DNA from 2 places in the Clostridium perfringens genome. Region 1 is predicted to be linked to the other one. Evidence: a T-box and tRNA genes for the amino acid it is inferred to sense, from the RefSeq annotation. Region 1 holds a T-box; the other holds one or more tRNA genes.

Region 1 (10,286 bases):
CTCATAACCTAAAAGTTTATCTTCCTCTTGGCTTTTAGCTGTTAATAATATTATAGGAGTATTTGAAACTTCCCTTATATTTCTACAAACAGCAAGTCCATCTAATTTTGGCATCATTATATCTAATATTGCTAAATCAACTATATTTTCAGAAAATATCCTAAGAGCTTCCTCACCATCAGAAGCTTCTAACACATTAAATCCCTCTTTTTTGAAGTAATCTCTTACAAGAAATCTTATACGTATTTCATCTTCTACAATAAGTACCGTTTTATTCATATAACCACCAACCTTTAAAAAATATTGTTTTAACTTACTTAATATTATACAATGAAAACTAAGGTTTATATAAATAATTTTAGGGGAGTTTTTAATGAAAAGATGGACATTTGATGAAAATACCATAATTTTACCCAATGGGCTAAAAGTTATAACAATAAAAAAAGATACAAGATTAGCATCTATAAATATTGGTGTTAATATAGGATCTTTATATGAAGATGAAAAAGAATTAGGCATGAGCCACTTTGTTGAGCACATGCTTTTTAAAGGAACAAAGAATAGAAGTAATGAACAATTAAATAGAGAATTAGAATTTTTAGGTGGAGATTATAATGCATATACAGATTATATTTCAACAGTATATAGCATTACTTGTCTAGATGAGGAATTTGAAAAGGGAATAGAACTTTTAAGTGATATGGTTTTAAATTCTTCCTTTGATGAAAAAGAGATGAAAAAAGAAAAGGGAGTTGTTTTATCAGAGATAAAAAGTGATAAGGATGATATTGAAGATTTAAGTATTAGCAGAACTCATGAATATGCCTTTGATAAATCAGCACTTAGAAATTCTATTGCAGGAACTGAAGAACATGTTAAGGGCTTTAAAAGAAAGCAGGTTTATGATTTTTATAAAAAATATTATACTCCTGATAATTGTGTTATTGTAACTGTAAGTGCCTTTAGTCATGAACAAATGCAAAAAATAATAACAGACTTATTTGGAAAGTGGGAAGGAAAATCTCATAAAAAGGCTAAAATAATAAAAGAAGAAAATAAAAACATAGTAAAAACAACTTACAAATCTCAAATAGAGCAAGGAACAGTTACTTATCTTTATGCCTTTAAAGAGGTTTGTGAAAAAGATAAACTTCCATTAAAGATATTAAGTTATAAACTAGCTGAAAGTTCAAACTCAATATTATTTAGAGAGCTTAGAGAAGAGCGTGGATTAGCTTATGATGTATATAGTCAAATGGATTTAGACGAAAACGTAAATACAATGAATATTTTTACCTCAGTTAGAGAAGAATCCATAGATGAGGTAATAGAAGTAATAGACAAAGCCATATTAGACATAAAAAATAAAGATATAAACTTTGATGAAGATATGCTTTGCATGATGAAAAAGACTCATAAGACAGGAGTAGTTTCTACCTTAGAAGATTGTAGCAGTTTATGCAGTTATGTATTAGTTCAAAGCTTAGCTGGAAAAGATATAACTGAGTTTATAAATAGCATGGAAGAATTAGAAACTTTAACTGGGGAAGATATCTATAGGGTTTGTAATAAATATTTGAATAAGCCTACTATACACATATTAAAACCAATGGAGTAGATAAAATGGGAAAAATAACGAGTATAGAAGTTCAAAAGAGAAATGTAAATAGAGTAAATGTTTATGTGGATGAAGCCTTTACCTTTGCTTGTGACGCTGAACTTATATATAAACAAGGAATACAAAAGGATTCTGTAATAGATGTTGAGGCAATCAAGGAAATTGTAAAAGAAGATGAATTTATAAAATGTAAAAATTCTGCATTAAGAACAGTTGAGAAAACCTATAAAACAGAAAAGGAATTAAGAGATAAACTTACTGAAAAAGGTTTTGAAGAGGATACAATTAAAAGAGCCATAGAATTTTTAAAGGAATACAATCTTTTAAATGATGAAAAATATGCAGAGATGTATATAAAGGATAGGCTTAGAAGTCAGGGAAGAAATAAAATAAAATATGCTCTTATAAGAAAGGGCGTTAGTGAAGATATACTTTTAGATAAATTATCTAATATTGATACTGAGGATGAAAATGATACTGCATTTAAGTTAGCAGAAAAGAAATATAATATACTAAAGAAAAAAGAAAGTGATAAATATAAATTATCTCAAAAATTATTTAGATTTCTTTTATCTAAAGGATATGATTATGACTGCTGTAATAGCATAGTTAGAAGATTAACAAATAATGAATATATGGAGTAGATAAAATGAATTTTAACTTAGTAGATATAATTATAGTTTGTTCTTTTATACTACCATTAGTAGTTGCTTACAAAAGAAAGTTTAATATTATTAGAATAAAGAATAGTATAGAGGAATTAGGAGGATATATATCCTTTTTTCTTGCTTTATACTTAAGTTTTATAGCTATAAAAAAGATAGATATAATAGAGAGGATGTTTTCAATTGTAGTTGTTGAATTCAATAACATTATATCTAACTTCAACATTTCACCACAGGTTATAATAATATTCATAGTATTAGCTCTTACCCTTGTAATTTATTTTATAGTAAAAGTTATACTTAAAATATTTAGTTTTATTATTATAAATCCAATACTCAGATGGTTAAAAAAAGCAGAGTCTAGAAGGGGCAAGGGATTTGGTAAAGTTGCAGCTTTAATAATAAATATACCAAAGTCTCTTTTTTATATGGCAGTAATTGCTTTAGTCATAGTTATTCTAGGAAGCAATGGTTTCTTAGGAGAGAAAATGGAAGGCATGACTTTAGCTTCAAAGGCTTATGAGGTTATAAATAGTAATAAGTACTATGCTGCTTTAAATAAAGAATATGAAGCTTTTCATGATGAATATAAAGATGTTATTAGTAAAAACATAGATTCTGCAGTTGAAAGCAATAAAGAGCCGAAGAGTGAAAATGTGGTTGAAAGTAATAAAAATGTTATAAATCTTTATAATGGTGTAACTTTAGAACAAGGTATAAAATCAAATGAAGCTATTAATAAAAAAGCTAAGGAACTTACTAAAAATGTAAAAAGTAGTAGAGAAAAAGCTAAAAGAATATATACTTGGATAAGTGAAAATATTAATTATGATGATAATAAGGCTGAAAATATAAGTGAGAAAACTTCTGAGTATAAGTCTGGAGCTATTGAAGCCTTTGAAACTAGAAAAGGAATATGCTTTGATTATTCCTGTCTTTATGTTGCTATGGCTAGAGAAGCGGGGCTTAAAGTTAGAATTGTAACTGGAGAAGGATTCAATGGAAAGGAATGGGGACCACATTCTTGGAATGAGGTTTATTTACCAGAAAAAAATCAATGGATAACTGTTGATCCTACCTTTGGTAAAGCTGGAAACTATTTTGATAGCAAAAAAAATAGTGAATCACACAGAGATGGAAAAATAGTTGGTGAATGGTAAGATAATAAGTTATATGAAATACAATAAAACTTACAAATATATTTTGGAGAAAATAAAATTTCTTCTAATACTATTTGTAAGTTTTATTTTGGTTTTAGGGAGAATTAGATTTTTCTATATTTCTTTTAATGAAATTTTGCTTATGTAATTTTAATTATAAATTAGAATAGGTATTGAGAGTTAAGTAGGGCTATATGTATTATGATTTATTTTGAGATTTTTGATAAAATTAAACTTATAGCTTTTTCACAATCAATATCTGCATTATCTAATGCCCAAGCTAAGTTAAAATATCTCAAAGCCTTAGAATTATTATTTATCATTGAATAACAATAGGCTAAGTTGAAAAAATATTTTGAGTCTTGGTATAGCTCTAAAGCTTTAGTTATCATTTCAATAGCTTTTTCATATTGCTTTAGTTTTATGTAGCAAACGCCAGCATTATAGTAACTGTGGCATTTACACTCATCGTTATCTAAAGCCTTTTTATAGTAATTTATAGCATCAGAATAATTTCTAGTATTGTATAATTCATTACCTTTAGAAAAGTTACTCATTTTTGACCTCCTAAATAATATCTATTTTAATTATTAACTTATTTTGGGATTATATTCATAGGTTGAGAATATTATATAATTTGATTAATTCATAAATTATAGAATCATATTTAAAGACTAAAAATATTATAAATTTATATCATATTTGATTAGAGTTACTTGACATAGGTTAAAATAATGGTATAAGATATATCTATAATTTAAATGATGATACAAACAGTGATAAAGAGGAGTAAAGATAGGAAGAACTTTAAGAGAGGAAATCCTTGGGTGTAAGATTTCTAAGTTTGATATCTTGAAGGTAGCTTTTGAGTTTCTTTGGTGAAATTATTAAAGTAATCAAAGACGGCAATTTCAGTCGTTAGTTTTAGAGAGCCCTTTTTGTGAGGGAAAAAAGGTGGTACCGCGAGTTTTCGTCCTTTTATGGATGAGGGCTTTTTTTATTGCCTAAAATTACTTTTAAATAAATTTAGTTTTAAATCATTCTTTGTTTTTAGAGAGAACCCTAATACAAATATAAATGGTTAGCTAAAATAAATATTCATTTAAAATACACCATAAATAAAAAAATTGTTAAAAGGCATTTCAAGATAGTTTTTGGAATGTTTTATATAAATACATAAAATTGTGTTTAAGTTTTAAGGAGGTAAGTCTAATGGATAATAAGAATATTTCTACAACGTATAATCCTAAAGAGTTTGAAGAAAGACTTTATAGCAATTGGCAAGAAAAGAAGTATTTTACTCCTGTAATAGATAAGAGTAAAAAACCTTACACTATAATAATGCCACCACCAAATATAACTGGTAAATTACACTTAGGTCATGCACTTGATAACACACTTCAAGATATGCTTATAAGATTTAAGAGAATGCAAGGATATTGTACTTTATGGTTACCAGGACAGGACCATGCTAGTATAGCAACTGAGGTTAAAGTTGAAAATGAACTTTTAAAAGAAGGTCTTTATAAGAAAGAAATGGGAAGAGAAGCTTTCTTAGAAAAAGTTTGGGAATGGACAGATGAATATAGAGAAAGAATAAGAGAGCAACTTAAGAAAATGGGATGCTCAGCTGACTTTACAAGAGAAGCTTTCACAATGGATGAAAACTTAAGTAAGGCAGTAAGACACGTATTCGTTAAATTATATAAAGAAGGTTTAATATACCAAGGAAACAGAATAACTAACTGGTGTCCTAAATGTCAAACTGCTTTATCAGATGCTGAGATAGAGTATGAAGAAAAAGAGGGAAACTTCTGGCACATTAAATACCCAGTAGTTGGTTCAGATGAATTCTTAGAAATAGCTACAACTAGACCTGAAACTTTACTTGGAGATAGTGCTGTAGCAGTTAACCCAAGTGATGAAAGATATGCTCACTTAGTAGGTAAAATGTTAAAATTACCTTTAACTGATAGAGAAATACCTGTAATCGCTGATGACTATGTTGACGTAGAATTTGGAACAGGAGCAGTTAAAATAACTCCAGCTCACGATCCTAATGACTTTGAAGTTGGTAAGAGGCATAACTTACCACAAATAAGAGTTATGGATGATAGCGGTGTAATAAATCACTTAGGTGGAAAATATAAAGGCTTAGATAGATATGAGGCTAGAAAACAAATGGTTGCTGACTTAGAAGAGTTAGGATTATTAGTTAAAATAAAACCTCATACTCACAATGTTGGTACTCACGATAGATGTGGTACAGTTGTAGAGCCAATCATATCAAAACAATGGTATGTAAAAATGCAATCATTAGCAGATCCTGCTATAGAGGTTGTTAGAAACAAAGGAACTAAATTCGTTCCTGAAAGATTTGAAAAGACTTACTTCAACTGGATGGAAAACATTCAAGATTGGTGTATTTCAAGACAATTATGGTGGGGACACAGAATACCAGTATTCTACTGTAAAGATTGTGGAGAAATCATGGTTGAATTAGAGGATCCAACTAAGTGCTGTAAGTGTGGATCAGAGAACATAGAACAAGATAAAGACGTTCTAGATACTTGGTTTAGTTCAGCTTTATGGCCTTTCTCAACTTTAGGATGGCCTGATAGAACTGACGATTTAGAGTTCTTCTATCCAACATCAACATTAGTTACAGGATACGATATAATATTCTTCTGGGTTGCTAGAATGATATTCTCAGGTATCCACAACATGGGAGAAACTCCATTTGATACAGTATTAATTCACGGTATCATAAGAGATGCTCAAGGAAGAAAAATGAGTAAATCTTTAGGAAATGGTGTTGATCCATTAGAAGTTATAGATGAATATGGTGCTGATGCATTAAGATTCATGTTAGTAACAGGAAATGCTCCAGGAAATGATATAAGATACATTCCTGAAAGAGTTGAAGCTGCAAGAAACTTTGCTAATAAGATTTGGAATGCTTCAAGATTCGTTATGATGAACTTAGATAGAGAGCTTATGGATAAATATAAAGACTGCAAAGAGTATAGCTTAGCAGATAAGTGGATATTATCAAGAATGAACTCATTAATCAAAGAAGTTACAGAAAACATGGAAAAATATGAGTTAGGAATAGCTCTTCAAAAAGTACATGATTTCTTATGGACAGAGTTCTGTGATTACTATATAGAATTAGTTAAACCAGTATTATATGGTGATGATGAAAAAGCTAAGGGAGTAGTATTTAACGTACTTTACACTGTATTAAATACAGGATTAAAATTATTACACCCAGTAATGCCTTTCATAACTGAGGAAATATATACTCACTTAAGCACAGAAACTGAGTCAATTACAATAGCTACTTGGCCAACATATGATGAAGCTTTAAATAACGAAAAAGCTGAGAAGGACATGACATTCATAATGGAAGCTATAAGATCATTAAGAAACTTAAGAGCTGAAATGAATGTACCACCTTCAAGAAAAGCTAAGGTTATGGCTTACGCTTCAGAAGAGGCTAAAGATGCATTTATAAATGGTGGAGCTTACTTAGAAAAGCTTGCATCTGCATCAGAAGTTACTTTCTTAGATAATAAGGATAACTTAGATAATAACTTAGTATCAGTAGTTGTTAAGGGTGGAGAATTATTCTTACCATTACTTGACTTAGTTGATAGAGAAAAAGAGTTAGAAAGATTAAATAAAGAGAAAACTAAACTTGAAGGAGAAATCTTAAGAGTTGAGAAGAAACTTTCTAATGAAAGATTCGTAAGCAAAGCACCAGAGGCTGTTGTTAATGAAGAAAGAGCAAAAGGTGTTAAATACAAAGAAATGTTAGAGGCTGTTCTAGAAAGAATAGAAGCTTTACAATAATATAACAAGAAAACTTTAGTGTATCTAAAGTGCTAAATAAACTTATAAATATATTCCGAGAATTACTGTGTTTCGCTAAGAATTTATAGCAGTCATTCCGAGAACTTTCCTAAAGATTGAAAACTAGCTCCGCGTCGGACATTCAATCTTCTTAACGCAAAGTTCTCTCCATGATTGCTTAAATTCTAAAGCTTACACAGATATTCTCTTCATACTATTTATAAGTTTTATTATTTAAGCACTTTGTGATACACTTTCTTTATATATTTTAAGGAGGGCTATAGGAATGATGAATTATGATGAAGCTATGGAGTATATTGTTACTGCATCAAGGTTTGGAATGAATTTAGGATTAGATAGAATAGAAAAGGTTTTGGAGTTTTTAGGGAATCCTCATAAGGATACTAAGTTTATACATATTGGGGGAACAAATGGAAAGGGATCAACTACTGCTATGATAAGTTCAGTTTTAAAGGAAGCTGGCTTTAAGGTTGGAATGTATACCTCTCCTTATTTAGAAGAATTTGAAGAGAGAATACAGATTAATGGGGAGAATATAGATAAAGATGATTTAGCAGTTCTTATGGGAGATGTTAAAAAGGCTATAGATAAAGTTATGGAGCTTGGCTATGAAAGTCCAACTCAGTTTGAAATAATAACTGCTTTAATGTTTTATTATTTTTCTAAAAAGAAAGTTGATTATGCTGTTTTAGAAGTTGGTTTAGGGGGAAGATTAGATGCAACTAATGTGGTCCTTCCTGAGGTAGTTGTACTTACCTCAATAAGCCTAGATCATATGAATATTTTAGGAAATACCATAGAGGAAATTGCAAAGGAAAAGTGTGGAATAATAAAGAGTGGTGTACCTGTAATATCTTATCCACAAGAAGAAAAGGCTTTAGAAGTAATAAAAGAGAGATGTAATGAATTAGGTTGTAATTTAGAGGTTGTTAATACTGAAGACATAAGAAATATAATTATAGATAAAGAAAAACATGTTCAGAAAATAGAAGTTTCACTAGAAGATGAAATTTTAAAAATAGATTTAGGTTTACTTGGAGATCATCAAGTAAAGAATTTCTTAGTGGCATTAAAAACCTTAATTAAATTGAGAAATAATGGAGTAAACATATGCAATGAATCTATTAAGCAAGGGTTTAAAAAAGTAAGATGGATTGGAAGAATGGAAGTATTAAATGAAAATCCCTTAGTTGTTATAGATGGAGCTCACAATATTGATGGAATAAGAAATTTGAGAAATAGTATAGATAAATATTTTAATTTTAAAAATATAACATTAATATTAGGGGTTCTAGGTGATAAACAAGTAGATGAAATGGTAGAAGAAATAACTAGAGGTGTAGATAAGGTAGTTATAGTTGAACCTCATAGTGATAGAGCAGAGGATATTGAAGATTTATATATTAAAGTTAAAAAATATGTAAAAGAAGTTTTTAAATTTAAGGACTATAAAGAGGCCTATAATAAGGCATATTCTCTTACTAATGAGGATGATTTATTATTAATTTGTGGTTCTTTATACATGGTTGGAGATATGAGAAAGGCCATAAGAAATAATGAGAATACATCCTTAAGAAGTATAAAGTATTAGACTTAAGTAGATAAATTGTATTTAACTGGATAAATGAGGAATTTAAAATTTGAACTATTGTTAACAAAAGGTATATAATTTATTCATAAAATATTATGGATGTGATTAATATGGATAAGGATAAAGAGATAAGTGGATTAAATAATTTAGAGTTTAAAATAATAGTACAAGGAATATTAGTGGGCATAATTGTTGGAATTGTAATAATGATTTATAAGACCATAATAGGATTTGGAATGGAAGGCTTTAATAAGGTATATTCATATACAAGAGAAAATCCAAAGCTTATAATTCCTTTATTTTTAGTTCTTATATTTTTAGGGTTTATAGTTGGCCTTATAGTTAAAAAGAATCCTATGATAGGTGGAAGTGGTATTCCACAGGTTGAAGGGGAGTTAAGTGGAAAAATAAGCGTAAACTGGCTAAGAGTATTTAGAGATAAGTTTATTGGTGGAATAATATGTATGGCATCTGGTCTTTCATTAGGTAAAGAGGGGCCTTCAGTTCAAATTGGAGCTTCAATAGGAGAAGGCTTTGCTAAAATATTTAAAAGAAGTGACTTTGAAAAGAGATTATTAATAACAGGGGGAGCAAGTTCAGGTCTTGCTGTAATATTTAATGCCCCTTTATCAGGAGCTATATTTGCTCTTGAAGAAGTACATAGAAGTTTTTCTTTGCCAGTTATGTTAGCTGCACTTTCAGCTTCTCTTACAGGAGTTTTTGTGGATAATCTTATTTTAGGAAATGATTTTTGCATAAAAATACCACCTACAAATTCATTGCCAATACAATATTATTGGACATTACTAATATTAGGAGCCATATTAGGAGTAACAGGATGGATTTTTAATAAAGGACTTTTAAAAACACAGGATTTTTATGTGAAGACTTTAAAAAAAATTCCTATTCAATTTAAAACAATAATACCTTTTGCTATGGTTGGAATTTTAGCATTAACAATTCCAGAAGCAATTGATGGGGGAGACTCTTTAATTGAAAGTGTAATAGGAAATAATATTGCAATAAAACTTTTAATAGTAATTTTAGTAATAAAATTTATATTTACATTCTTTAGTTATTCATCAGGAGTGCCAGGAGGAATATTCTTTCCTTTGTTAGCCATAGGTGCTTTAGTAGGAGCAATATTTGGATTACTTTTAAATAAATATTTAGGAATAAGTGATTCCTTAATAGTCAACTTTATAGTGCTAGCTATGGCAGCACAATTTGCATCAATAGTTAAGGCTCCTATTACTGGATTAATGCTTATAACTGAGATGACAGGAACTTTTAAACACTTATTACCAGTTGCTATAACAGTTACTGTGGCATATTTAGTTTCTGATATGCTTAATAATAAGCCTATTTATGAAAGT
Region 2 (10,286 bases), 800 kb from region 1:
GCTGTAGGAACCTTAGGACCAACCTTTGGTATATCAATAATCTTAATATCCCAACTCTTAACAGCAGGAATAATAGATGCTTTTGCCCTTTTTGATAGTGAAAAAATCAGATTTGCTGCCCATAATTATTTAGGAATAATATTAATGATAGTTGGAATTATCATTTTTAAATGGAAAAGTTAATACATTGTCAAAATCATACTCCCATTCATATATTATAAAATAATAAATAATATGGGAGTATTTATTATGTTTTCAATAAAACAAAAATTGGATAGCAATCTAAAAATTTATATAAATCGCTCTTATTATACGAATTATAGAGTTCTTATAAAATGCAAAAAATTTATGGAAGATATAACAAAGAAAATACCTAAGCTTAGAGGTATTGTTATAAGAGAAATTAAGTCATTAAATTTGATTTGCGCTATTCTTACACCAAAAGCTATTAATAGGTTAATTGAATATCCTGAGGTAGAATTTATTTCTTTTGATGACCATGCTATACTTTGTGGGCTTAGTATAGGTACTGCTAATAGAATTGCCACCAATAAATCTTTTAATTTTACTGGCAAGAATGTATCTATTGGTTTAATTGATAGTGGAGTCTATCCTCATCAAGATCTAACAAATCCTACAAACAAAATAGATATGTTTTTAGATTTATTAAACAACTATTCTTATCCTTATGATGATAATGGACATGGAACTGCTTTAAGTGGGATTATATGTGGAAGTGGATATTCATCAAAGCTTGTTTTTAGAGGAATTGCAGAAAACACCAAAATATCTTGTATAAAGGCCTTTGATGCTAATGGAAAGGGCTATGTTTCAGATATACTTTTCGCCATTGAAACTCTTATAAATCAAGAGAATAATCCTATAAGAGTTTTATGTTTACCTTTTGAACTTACTAGCCATAATATTAAAATATCAGATTACTTTAACGAACTTTTTAAGTTAGCAGTTAGTAAAAATATTATTCCTGTTGTCCCTTCTGGAAGTATAGAAGGAGATAACACTATTCAAGGCTTAGCATTATCTCCTTGGTGTATAACAGTTGGTGGTATAGATTCTACAAAGACACCAACAACAACTTTTAAATTTTCTTCATCTGGAAATTCTAATGTGAAAAAACCAGATTTTTGTGCAGCCTGTGCTAATATAATGTGCTTAAACTCAGATAAAAAATATATTTCTGAAAGAAATGGAATAAAACTATATCCTCATAAATTAGATAGTAGTTACACAGTCTTTCAAGGAACCTCCTTAGCCTGTGCCTACATATCTGGAGTATGTGCACTACTTTTAGAGGCCAAGCCAGAACTAAATTACAAGGATTTATGTTCTTTATTAAAAATAGCTTCTAATAATAAATATGAACTACCTTCTGATTCTGTTGGAGAAGGAGTCATAGATTTATCATTTTTACTTGAAAATATTTAAAACTAACTTATATAATCTACAGGATTAATAGGATTACCCTTATATATAAGTTCTAAATGCAGGTGAGGCCCCGTACTTCTTCCAGTACTTCCAACCTTGGCAATAGTCTCACCTTTTTTCACTTCTTTCCCCAGCTCAGTTAATATATAACTAGCATGAGCATAAAGAGTTTCTGTATTATCATCGTGCTTTATCTTAACCATATTGCCATATATATCGTCATACCCAACAAAACTTACTACACCATCACAAGCTGCTCCTATTGGTGTTCCACTAGGAACCGCTATATCAACTCCTCTATGGCCTCCTCTACTCTTTTCTCCAAAGACAGATGTTATAACTCCACCTCTAGTTGGATGAGCTAAAAATGCCATATTTGAGTTAATTGGATTTTTTATTCCCTTATATATTTTTGTACTCTCAGCTTCTTTCAAAACTGATTCAGATATTATTTCACTTTCTGATTCTTTTCCATTTACAAATGTTACTTTCTTTTTAACCTTTTTCTCTCCCCATTTTCCTTCTTCAATAGTATTTTCTCCTAAATACTTGTCTTCTAGTTTTATAACTTCAACTGCTGGCTCTATTGATGCAATTTCATCAATTTCAGCTTCAATAGTTACATCTAGCAAAGGTTCCTCTAAAATATCATTAGCAAGCATTATCTTTGAAGTTATATCCTCTACTGAACTTAAATCTTTAGATTGAATCATATTCTTTTTTAAATCTATTTTTGTATCAAAATTTACTTCTTTAACTAAAACTCCTTTTTCAGAAGCCTTATCTATGTATGTTTGTTTTATTTTATTTAAAACAGTTTCAACTGTATCAGGATTTCCTATATACCCTATAACCTTGTTATTTAGAGATAATTCATAAGCCTCCACATAAACATTAGCCATACAAGGCATATTTACAAAAATAAGTTTTTCACTTCCCATTCTTGGGTATAAAGAATTAGCAAAAACATTAGTTTTAACTGTACAAAATAAAATAATTAAGGTAATTAGAAAAACTTTAATAAAGTTTCTCCCCTCACCCTCTGAAATACTCATATTGGTAATTCTCCTTTTAATAAAAATTTTAGTATAAATTTAAACACGTAAATTAATGTTTCCACTTAACAAAAAATTATTCATGTAAATAAAATATTTTTTGCAATTTATAGAAGCCTCCTTTATTGTTATAGAAAAGACACTTTGATATAATTAAACATAGTCTATTTTTTATTTATATACATTTTAAAATTTAGACTATTTATAAATCTAGAAAGGTGGTTATTTTTTGAGTACTTTTATGTTAAAAAACTCAGCCACTAAGTTTACTCCTGTTAGTAATGTATTCCTAGAAGAATATATGCCTAAAGCTCGTGGAGAATTTATTAAGGTTTATTTATTATTGCTAAAATATAATTTCACTGGAGAACCTGGAGTTAACTCTTCAATTTTAGCAACAAACTTAAATCTTTTAGAATCAGATATAATGAATGCTCTTAATTATTGGCATGACGAAGGTGTTATAAAACTAGTTCCTATAGATAAAATGAATAACTTTAAAATAGAATTTTTAGACTTATCAGAAGGTAATCATTCATCAAGTCAAAACTCTGTTGATTTATTATCAGCCCTTGATGAAAATAACACTAAGGATATGCTCAAAGATATAGAAAAGCTTATATGTCGTCCTTTATCCACAAAGGAAATGACAACTTATCTTTCTTGGCAAACAGAGCTTAATTTTTCCTCAGAGCTTATATTAATACTAATAGAGTACTGTGTATCTAAGGGTAAAAAAGATGTTAGATACATAGAGACAGTGGCTCTTGGATGGCATAATGCCGGAATAAAATCAATAGAGGAAGCTCAAGCTTATATAACTAAAACAGAAGACAAATGGGTTAAAATAAGAAAAATTCTTAAGTATTTAGGAATTCAAAATACCGAAATAATGAAGCCACAGGAAACTATGATGGAAAAGTGGCTTTTAACTTATAACTTCTCTGTTGAGTTAATACTTAAGGCTTGCGATATATGCTTTGAACGTTTAAACAGAGCTGATTTTAAATATATAGATGGTATCTTAGGTAAATGGTTTAAAGATGGTATAAAAACGCTTGATGATGTGGCAAAAAAAGATATTAAAAAGACATCTAGTATTAAAAAACCATTTAACAAAAATAATTCAGCTCCAATTCAAAAGAAACCAGCTAGAGAAGCAAACTTTACCCAAAGAGATTATGACTATGATTCCTTAGAAAAACAATTGTTAGGATGGGATATTGAATGATTAAAGGTTATAAAAGTCAATTGATGGATATGTATGAAAAAATCCGTCAAAAAGAAAAATCAAATCTAGCTAATAGACAAAAAGAGTTAAAAGAAAAGCTACCTCAAGTTTTTGAGTATGAAAGAGAAATAAATAAGCTTTCTTTAAAACTTTCAATGCTTGCTTTAAGAAAACATGAAAAAGAAAGTTTTGAAAAATTAAAAAAAGAAATTGAAAATCTTAGAGATGAGAAAGATCAACTACTTGCTATGAGTGGATATCCAAAAGATTATTTAGATATGCATTATACCTGTCAATCTTGCAAAGATACAGGATATATAGGTACTAAAAAATGTATTTGTTATAAGAAAAAACTTGTAGACATATACTATGAGAATTCTCACATGGCTGATGCTTTAAAACTAAATAATTTTTCAAAATTTGATATAAATGTTTTTTCTCCTTTAAACAATGGTAATGAAAAGTATTCTCCAAGAGAAAATATGCAAATAATCATTGATAAGATGGTTAATGGATATATCCCTAAATTTGATAAGCATAATGAAAATATACTTTTCTATGGTAGTCCTGGAACTGGAAAAACATTTTTAACTTATTGCATAGCTAAAGAATTATTAGATAATGGATTTCTTGTCGTTTATAGAACATCTGATGAACTTATTAGAAATCTTAGAGAAATACGATTTAATAATGATCATGAATTAGAAGATTTGCTTATAAATTGTGACTTACTTGTTATAGATGACTTAGGTGCAGAACAAATAACTGATTTCTCTACAACTGAGTTATTTACCCTTCTAAACAAAAAAATATTATTAAATAAAAAGATGATTATATCTACAAATTTAAATCTTCCTGAATTGAAGCAAGCTTATGCAGAAAGAATAACTTCTAGATTGCTAGGAAACTTTCTTCTATTTAAAACTTACGGAGATGACATAAGAATAAAGAAAAATCTTCAAAAAAGAAAAAATACACCTTATCTTACTTAAAAGATAAGGTGTACTTTTTTGCATAAATAAATTAAATGGCGAATTACTCTCTAAAAGAATAAAAAAAAACTTCAGTTTAACTGAAGTTCTTTGGAGCTGATGATCGGACTTGAACCGATAACCTGCTGATTACAAGTCAGCTGCTCTGCCAATTGAGCCACACCAGCATGTGGCGACTCAGAAGGGGCTCGAACCCTCGACCTCCGGCGTGACAGGCCGGCACTCTAACCAACTGAGCTACTGAGCCATTAAAAGTTTTGGTGGTCGCAACAGGGATCGAACCTGTGACCCCCTGCTTGTAAGGCAGGTGCTCTCCCAGCTGAGCTATGCGACCGTAATATGGTGACCCCTAGGGGAATCGAACCCCTGTTACCACCGTGAAAGGGTGGTGTCTTAACCGCTTGACCAAGGGGCCAAAACTGGCGACTCAGAAGGGGCTCGAACCCTCGACCTCCGGCGTGACAGGCCGGCACTCTAACCAACTGAGCTACTGAGCCATTAAAAGTTTTATGGTGGTCGCAACAGGGATCGAACCTGTGACCCCCTGCTTGTAAGGCAGGTGCTCTCCCAGCTGAGCTATGCGACCGTAATATGGTGACCCCTAGGGGAATCGAACCCCTGTTACCACCGTGAAAGGGTGGTGTCTTAACCGCTTGACCAAGGGGCCAAAAATGTGGCGACTCAGAAGGGGCTCGAACCCTCGACCTCCGGCGTGACAGGCCGGCACTCTAACCAACTGAGCTACTGAGCCATTAAAAGTTTTATGGTGGTCGCAACAGGGATCGAACCTGTGACCCCCTGCTTGTAAGGCAGGTGCTCTCCCAGCTGAGCTATGCGACCATGTTGGTGACCCCTAGGGGAATCGAACCCCTGTTACCACCGTGAAAGGGTGGTGTCTTAACCGCTTGACCAAGGGGCCACATTAACTCTTAAAACCACATCATTTTTGACCAGTTTTAGCTTTAAACTAAATTTGTTTATTTTGTTTTTCGTCTTTCGCACTTGGCGACCTGACAAGGAATATAATACCCAAAAACTAAAGTTATGTCAACACTTTTTTTAGTTATTTTAGGCCATTTATAGCTATTTAATAAAATTATAATTATAATTCGCCATTTTACTCAAAATTACTCTCTTTTTCTATTTTTTCAACTATTTTTTTATAGACATTTAACTGCCTTTCTCTCCAACCTATTTGATTCTTTAATTTTCCTATATTAAAATGGCACATTTCAATGAATTCTGCTTCTTCTAGAACCTTAATATTGAACTTATAACTATCTTCCCTAAAATTTCTTCCACTTGCTTCAATTTTTATTGGATAGCTCTCGTTTAGGTATATAAGTATCTCTTTATCCCAAATTCCTCTTTTGCTTGTTGATTTAGTAAAATCATTTAAAACTTTTAAGGATTTTACTTCCTCAATAGATTCTTCAATTGAATCTATTATACCTTTATAAAACAAAGCTGATGTTCCTCTGTTTATTTTTATTTTTAATAAATCAGTGTATTTTTTAATTATATCATCAACTTCTCCTTCCGAAACTAATTCTCCCTCATTCATTTTAAAAGTTTTTATGCCTGAATTATTTTTATAATTTACCACTACTTGATCATAATTCATTCTTCTAATCTTTAACTCTGTATTATACCCCTCTATATTTTCATTGGTAATTCTAAATTTCATAATATTCACCTCACTATTTAGTATTACTCCTTAAAGAAAATAATATAACCTTATAATTTCTTCTCTTTAAGTATCTATTACTAGTCAAATATGATACAATTCAAACTTAGAAATGTTATGATTAAACATATAAGAAATTTAGAAAATTATTTTTGATTATTAATATATACAAATTTAGAAGGGAGAATTAAAACTTATGATATACCATGATGTAGTTATTATAGGAGGCGGAGCTTCTGGTATGACAGCTGCAATTACAGCAAAGGATTTTGGATTAGATGTTGCTATAGTTGAAGGAACAGACAGAATAGGCAAAAAAATTCTTACTACTGGAAACGGTAGATGTAATATAACAAATTCATTAATAAGTTTTCCATTTGAAAACTTTCATAGTGCAAATGATGGATTTTTTATTAAATCTTTAAATAAATTTTCTGTAGAAGATACAAAAGCCTTTTTTCTTAATCTAGGATTACCAATAATAGAACTTGAAAAAGGGAAAAATTATCCTCAATCTTTACAGGCATCTTCTGTTGTAGATATTTTAAAAATAGCCTTAGAAGAACGTGAAATTCCTGTTTATAATTCTTACAAAGTAAAATCTATCCACAAATCTAAGGGTAAATTTACTTTATCCACAGGAAATGAGGATTCACCTGTGATTAAGTGTAAAAAGTTAATAATGGCTTGTGGAGGAAAATCTGCTCCTAAAACTGGTTCTGATGGCTCTGGATATACTCTTGCTAAAAGTTTAGGCCACTCTATTATTGAACCTAATCCAGCTATAGTCCAATTAAAACTATCTCACAATAAACTTAAAGCTTTATCAGGAATAAAGTTTAATGGTTATGCTGAAGTTTTATGTGATGGAAAAAGTATTAGAAAAGAATTTGGAGAGATTCTTTTTACAGACTACGGAATATCTGGCCCTCCAATATTACAAATATCTAGGGAAGCTTCCTTAGGATGCTTTAAAGGTAAAGAGGTTAAAATCTTAGTTGATATGATGCCTGATAAATCATTAAAAGAGTTAGAAGATTTCTTAGAAGGACATTTTGCTATTTTTTCTTGTAGAGAAGTTATAAACTCACTTATAGGTGTTGTTAACAAGAAAATGATCCCTATATTATTAAGAGAAGCAGGCATAGATAATTTACATAAACCATGTTATGAACTTACTTGGAAAGAGAAAAAAGCCTTAATAAACCTTATGAAATCTTGGGAATTTAAATGTATTGGAACAAATGGATTCCAAGCAGCTCAGGTAACTACTGGTGGAATAAATACAAAGGAAGTTGATGCTGAGACTCTTCAGTCAAAGTTAGTAGATAACCTTTATTTTTGTGGTGAATTATTAGATGTAGATGGAGATTGTGGTGGATTTAATCTTCAATGGGCTTGGAGTTCTGGATTTACTGCTGCACTTTCTTGTACCCTTCAGTAATATATTTTCTATAGATAATATAACCTTTTAATTTAAGTAAAATTTATTTTTATATAATACAAAACCCTTGGTATAACTAGGCTACAAACTCCTAGCCATACCGAGGGTTTTATTACTTTTAAAACTCTTTTTTCCAAATTGTTTCTATTGAAGCTGAAACTTCACCTAATCTATTGTTTACAATCTTGTAAAGGCACTTATAACCTTCTTCAATCTCATCCCATTGGCAAACAATATTTACATCATCCCCAAGTCTAACTTCCTTCTCATACTTTATTTTAGCTGATATAAGGCTATATTCATCTAAAATACACTCTGGAGTAGCTTCCATAGTCCATTCTAAGTATTTAGTGTTATTAACATGCTTATTAAAATCTATATCACTTCTTCTTACAGAAATATTTGATTCTAAATCTTCTCTAATTAATTTTTCAACTTTAGTTGATTTTAACTCTACCTCTCCAGTATCACTCATGTTTATTAACTCACAATACTCTTTAGGTATTCTAACAGCTCTACGCTTTTCTAAATCTATTAATAAGAAAATAATCTTTCCTTCAGCCACAAGTTCATTTTTTTCATTATAAACTTTATATACTCTACAAGCATAAAATTTCTTTATTCCTTCTAGATAAGTTTCCACATTTATTGAACTTTTATATGGTATTGGCTTTTTTATATCTATTGAATAACTATAAATAATCCAACTTAATTCATGATCTTTTAAATACTTAATTCCTTCATAAGCTAACTCTTCCTCATGGATTGCAGATACATCACCAAAGATTTTCATAAGTGGAACCATTCTTATGTTTTTATTAACATCTGAATCATAATATAGTACATCATATTTTTTCATAAATTTATTTTCGCTCATAATTAATTCTCCTAGAAAAATTTTAATACCAATAAGTTTCTGCTAAAGTAATGCTTTCTCCCTCTTCATTTTCTACTTTATGAAGAACCTTTACTTCATCTTCACCCTTAATTATTTTTGACTTTATAATTACATTATGACCATATGTAATTTCTTTTTCAAATTTTATTTTTATTTTTTTCATTTTGTAATTTAGAACAATATCAACTGGTACTGTTTCTAAAATCCACTCTACATACTTAATATTACTTACATGCATATTTAGATCTATATCTAAATATCTTATGTGAAATTTCATCTCTAAATCTTCTTTATCAAATTTCTCAAAGTTTAATTTTTTTCTTAATAATTTTGAAGACTCCTTACTTAATCCATGAATCTCATATTCTTCGTCGCTTATTCTAGCTGGTCTTCTAGTTTTTTTGTTTATTAAGAAGGCTAATACATCAGCTCTAGCTACTAAGGCCCCATCCATATCATAAGCCTCAAATACTCTGTTAGAATAAAACTTTCTTATAGATTCAACATAAGTTTTTACCTTAATTTTCTCTCTATATCTTGGATATCTATTAACTATTATTTCATAATCAAAAAATACCCAAGTAGTTTCACTGCTATTATCTGCATAGTTCATTGAATTCTTTTCTTCTTGACTTAAGCAACAGTCTGAAAAAAAGTTCATCATTGAAGTTATTCTACAGTCTTTTCTTCCATCTGTTTCTCCATAAGTAACTTCATAAACTTTTTCATAAGCTTTCCCCATTTTAATCACTCCTCATTTGGAAGTATATCAAATCAAAAAATACCTTTCAAACTAGAAAAACACCACTAAACTAGGTGTTTTAGTGGTGTTTTCTTTATAAATATATCAATACAAACAATTTGTGATGGATTCTTATTTAAAGTATCTGTTTAATAATCCAGCGAAAGCTTTTCCGTGTCTAGCTTCATCTTTACACATTTCGTGAACTGTGTCGTGGATTGCATCTAAGTTTAATTGTTTAGCTAAAGTAGCTAAATCTTTCTTACCTTGGCAAGCTCCATGCTCTGCATTTACTCTTGCTTGTAAGTTAGCTTTTGTATCAGCTTCTACAACTTCTCCTAACATTTCTGCGAATTTAGCAGCGTGTTCTGCTTCTTCGAAAGCTATTCTTTTATAAGCTTCAGCAACTTCTGGGAATCCTTCTCTGTCAGCTTGTCTTGACATAGCTAAGTACATTCCTACTTCTGTACATTCTCCTACAAAGTTAGCTTGTAATCCTTCGATTATTCTTTCATCTACACCTTTAGCAACTCCGATTCTGTGCTCATCTGCAAATGCTAAGTCTTCTCCTTGCTCTATGAACTTGTCAGCTCCAACTCCACATACTGGACATTTTTCTGGTGCTTTTTCTCCTTCATAAACATATCCACATACTGTACAAACAAATTTTTTCATAATCTTATTCCTCCTACAAAACAAACAATTTATCTAATTTCAATTTATATCATAATTTAAAAGTCTTTATTTAAGTGTTTTTTTGTTGATGTATTTCCCCATCAACCTTATGTTAT

What was found. A T-box is a leader RNA that pairs with one kind of tRNA and senses whether it is charged. The one in region 1 lies ahead of I6G60_RS05745 (valine--tRNA ligase), so its partner is inferred to be a tRNA-Val.
Positions count from the first base shown of each region.
Region 2: it encodes a tRNA-Val, which carries the amino acid that the T-box ahead of I6G60_RS05745 (valine--tRNA ligase) is inferred to sense. The anticodon was not compared.

Region 1 is NZ_CP065681.1:1,160,931-1,171,216, forward strand. It holds gene I6G60_RS05720 (response regulator transcription factor) at 1-279, opposite strand, end outside; gene I6G60_RS05725 (M16 family metallopeptidase) at 374-1,618, shown strand; gene recX (recombination regulator RecX) at 1,624-2,262, shown strand; gene I6G60_RS05735 (transglutaminase-like domain-containing protein) at 2,268-3,443, shown strand; gene I6G60_RS05740 (tetratricopeptide repeat protein) at 3,650-4,000, opposite strand; T-box leader at 4,211-4,424, shown strand; gene I6G60_RS05745 (valine--tRNA ligase) at 4,656-7,298, shown strand; gene I6G60_RS05750 (bifunctional folylpolyglutamate synthase/dihydrofolate synthase) at 7,588-8,910, shown strand; gene I6G60_RS05755 (ClC family H(+)/Cl(-) exchange transporter) at 9,021-10,286, shown strand, end outside.
Region 2 is NZ_CP065681.1:357,285-367,570, reverse strand. It holds gene I6G60_RS01940 (DMT family transporter) at 1-183, shown strand, start outside; gene I6G60_RS01935 (S8 family serine peptidase) at 250-1,446, shown strand; gene I6G60_RS01930 (M23 family metallopeptidase) at 1,449-2,501, opposite strand; gene I6G60_RS01925 (DnaD domain protein) at 2,731-3,732, shown strand; gene I6G60_RS01920 (ATP-binding protein) at 3,729-4,724, shown strand; tRNA gene I6G60_RS01915 (tRNA-Thr) at 4,816-4,891, opposite strand; tRNA gene I6G60_RS01910 (tRNA-Asp) at 4,895-4,971, opposite strand; tRNA gene I6G60_RS01905 (tRNA-Val) at 4,983-5,058, opposite strand; tRNA gene I6G60_RS01900 (tRNA-Glu) at 5,065-5,139, opposite strand; tRNA gene I6G60_RS01895 (tRNA-Asp) at 5,145-5,221, opposite strand; tRNA gene I6G60_RS01890 (tRNA-Val) at 5,235-5,310, opposite strand; tRNA gene I6G60_RS01885 (tRNA-Glu) at 5,317-5,391, opposite strand; tRNA gene I6G60_RS01880 (tRNA-Asp) at 5,399-5,475, opposite strand; tRNA gene I6G60_RS01875 (tRNA-Val) at 5,489-5,564, opposite strand; tRNA gene I6G60_RS01870 (tRNA-Glu) at 5,569-5,643, opposite strand; gene I6G60_RS01865 (hypothetical protein) at 5,842-6,411, opposite strand; gene I6G60_RS01860 (BaiN/RdsA family NAD(P)/FAD-dependent oxidoreductase) at 6,608-7,855, shown strand; gene I6G60_RS01855 (acyl-ACP thioesterase domain-containing protein) at 7,974-8,732, opposite strand; gene I6G60_RS01850 (acyl-[acyl-carrier-protein] thioesterase) at 8,755-9,495, opposite strand; gene I6G60_RS01845 (NADH peroxidase) at 9,628-10,170, opposite strand.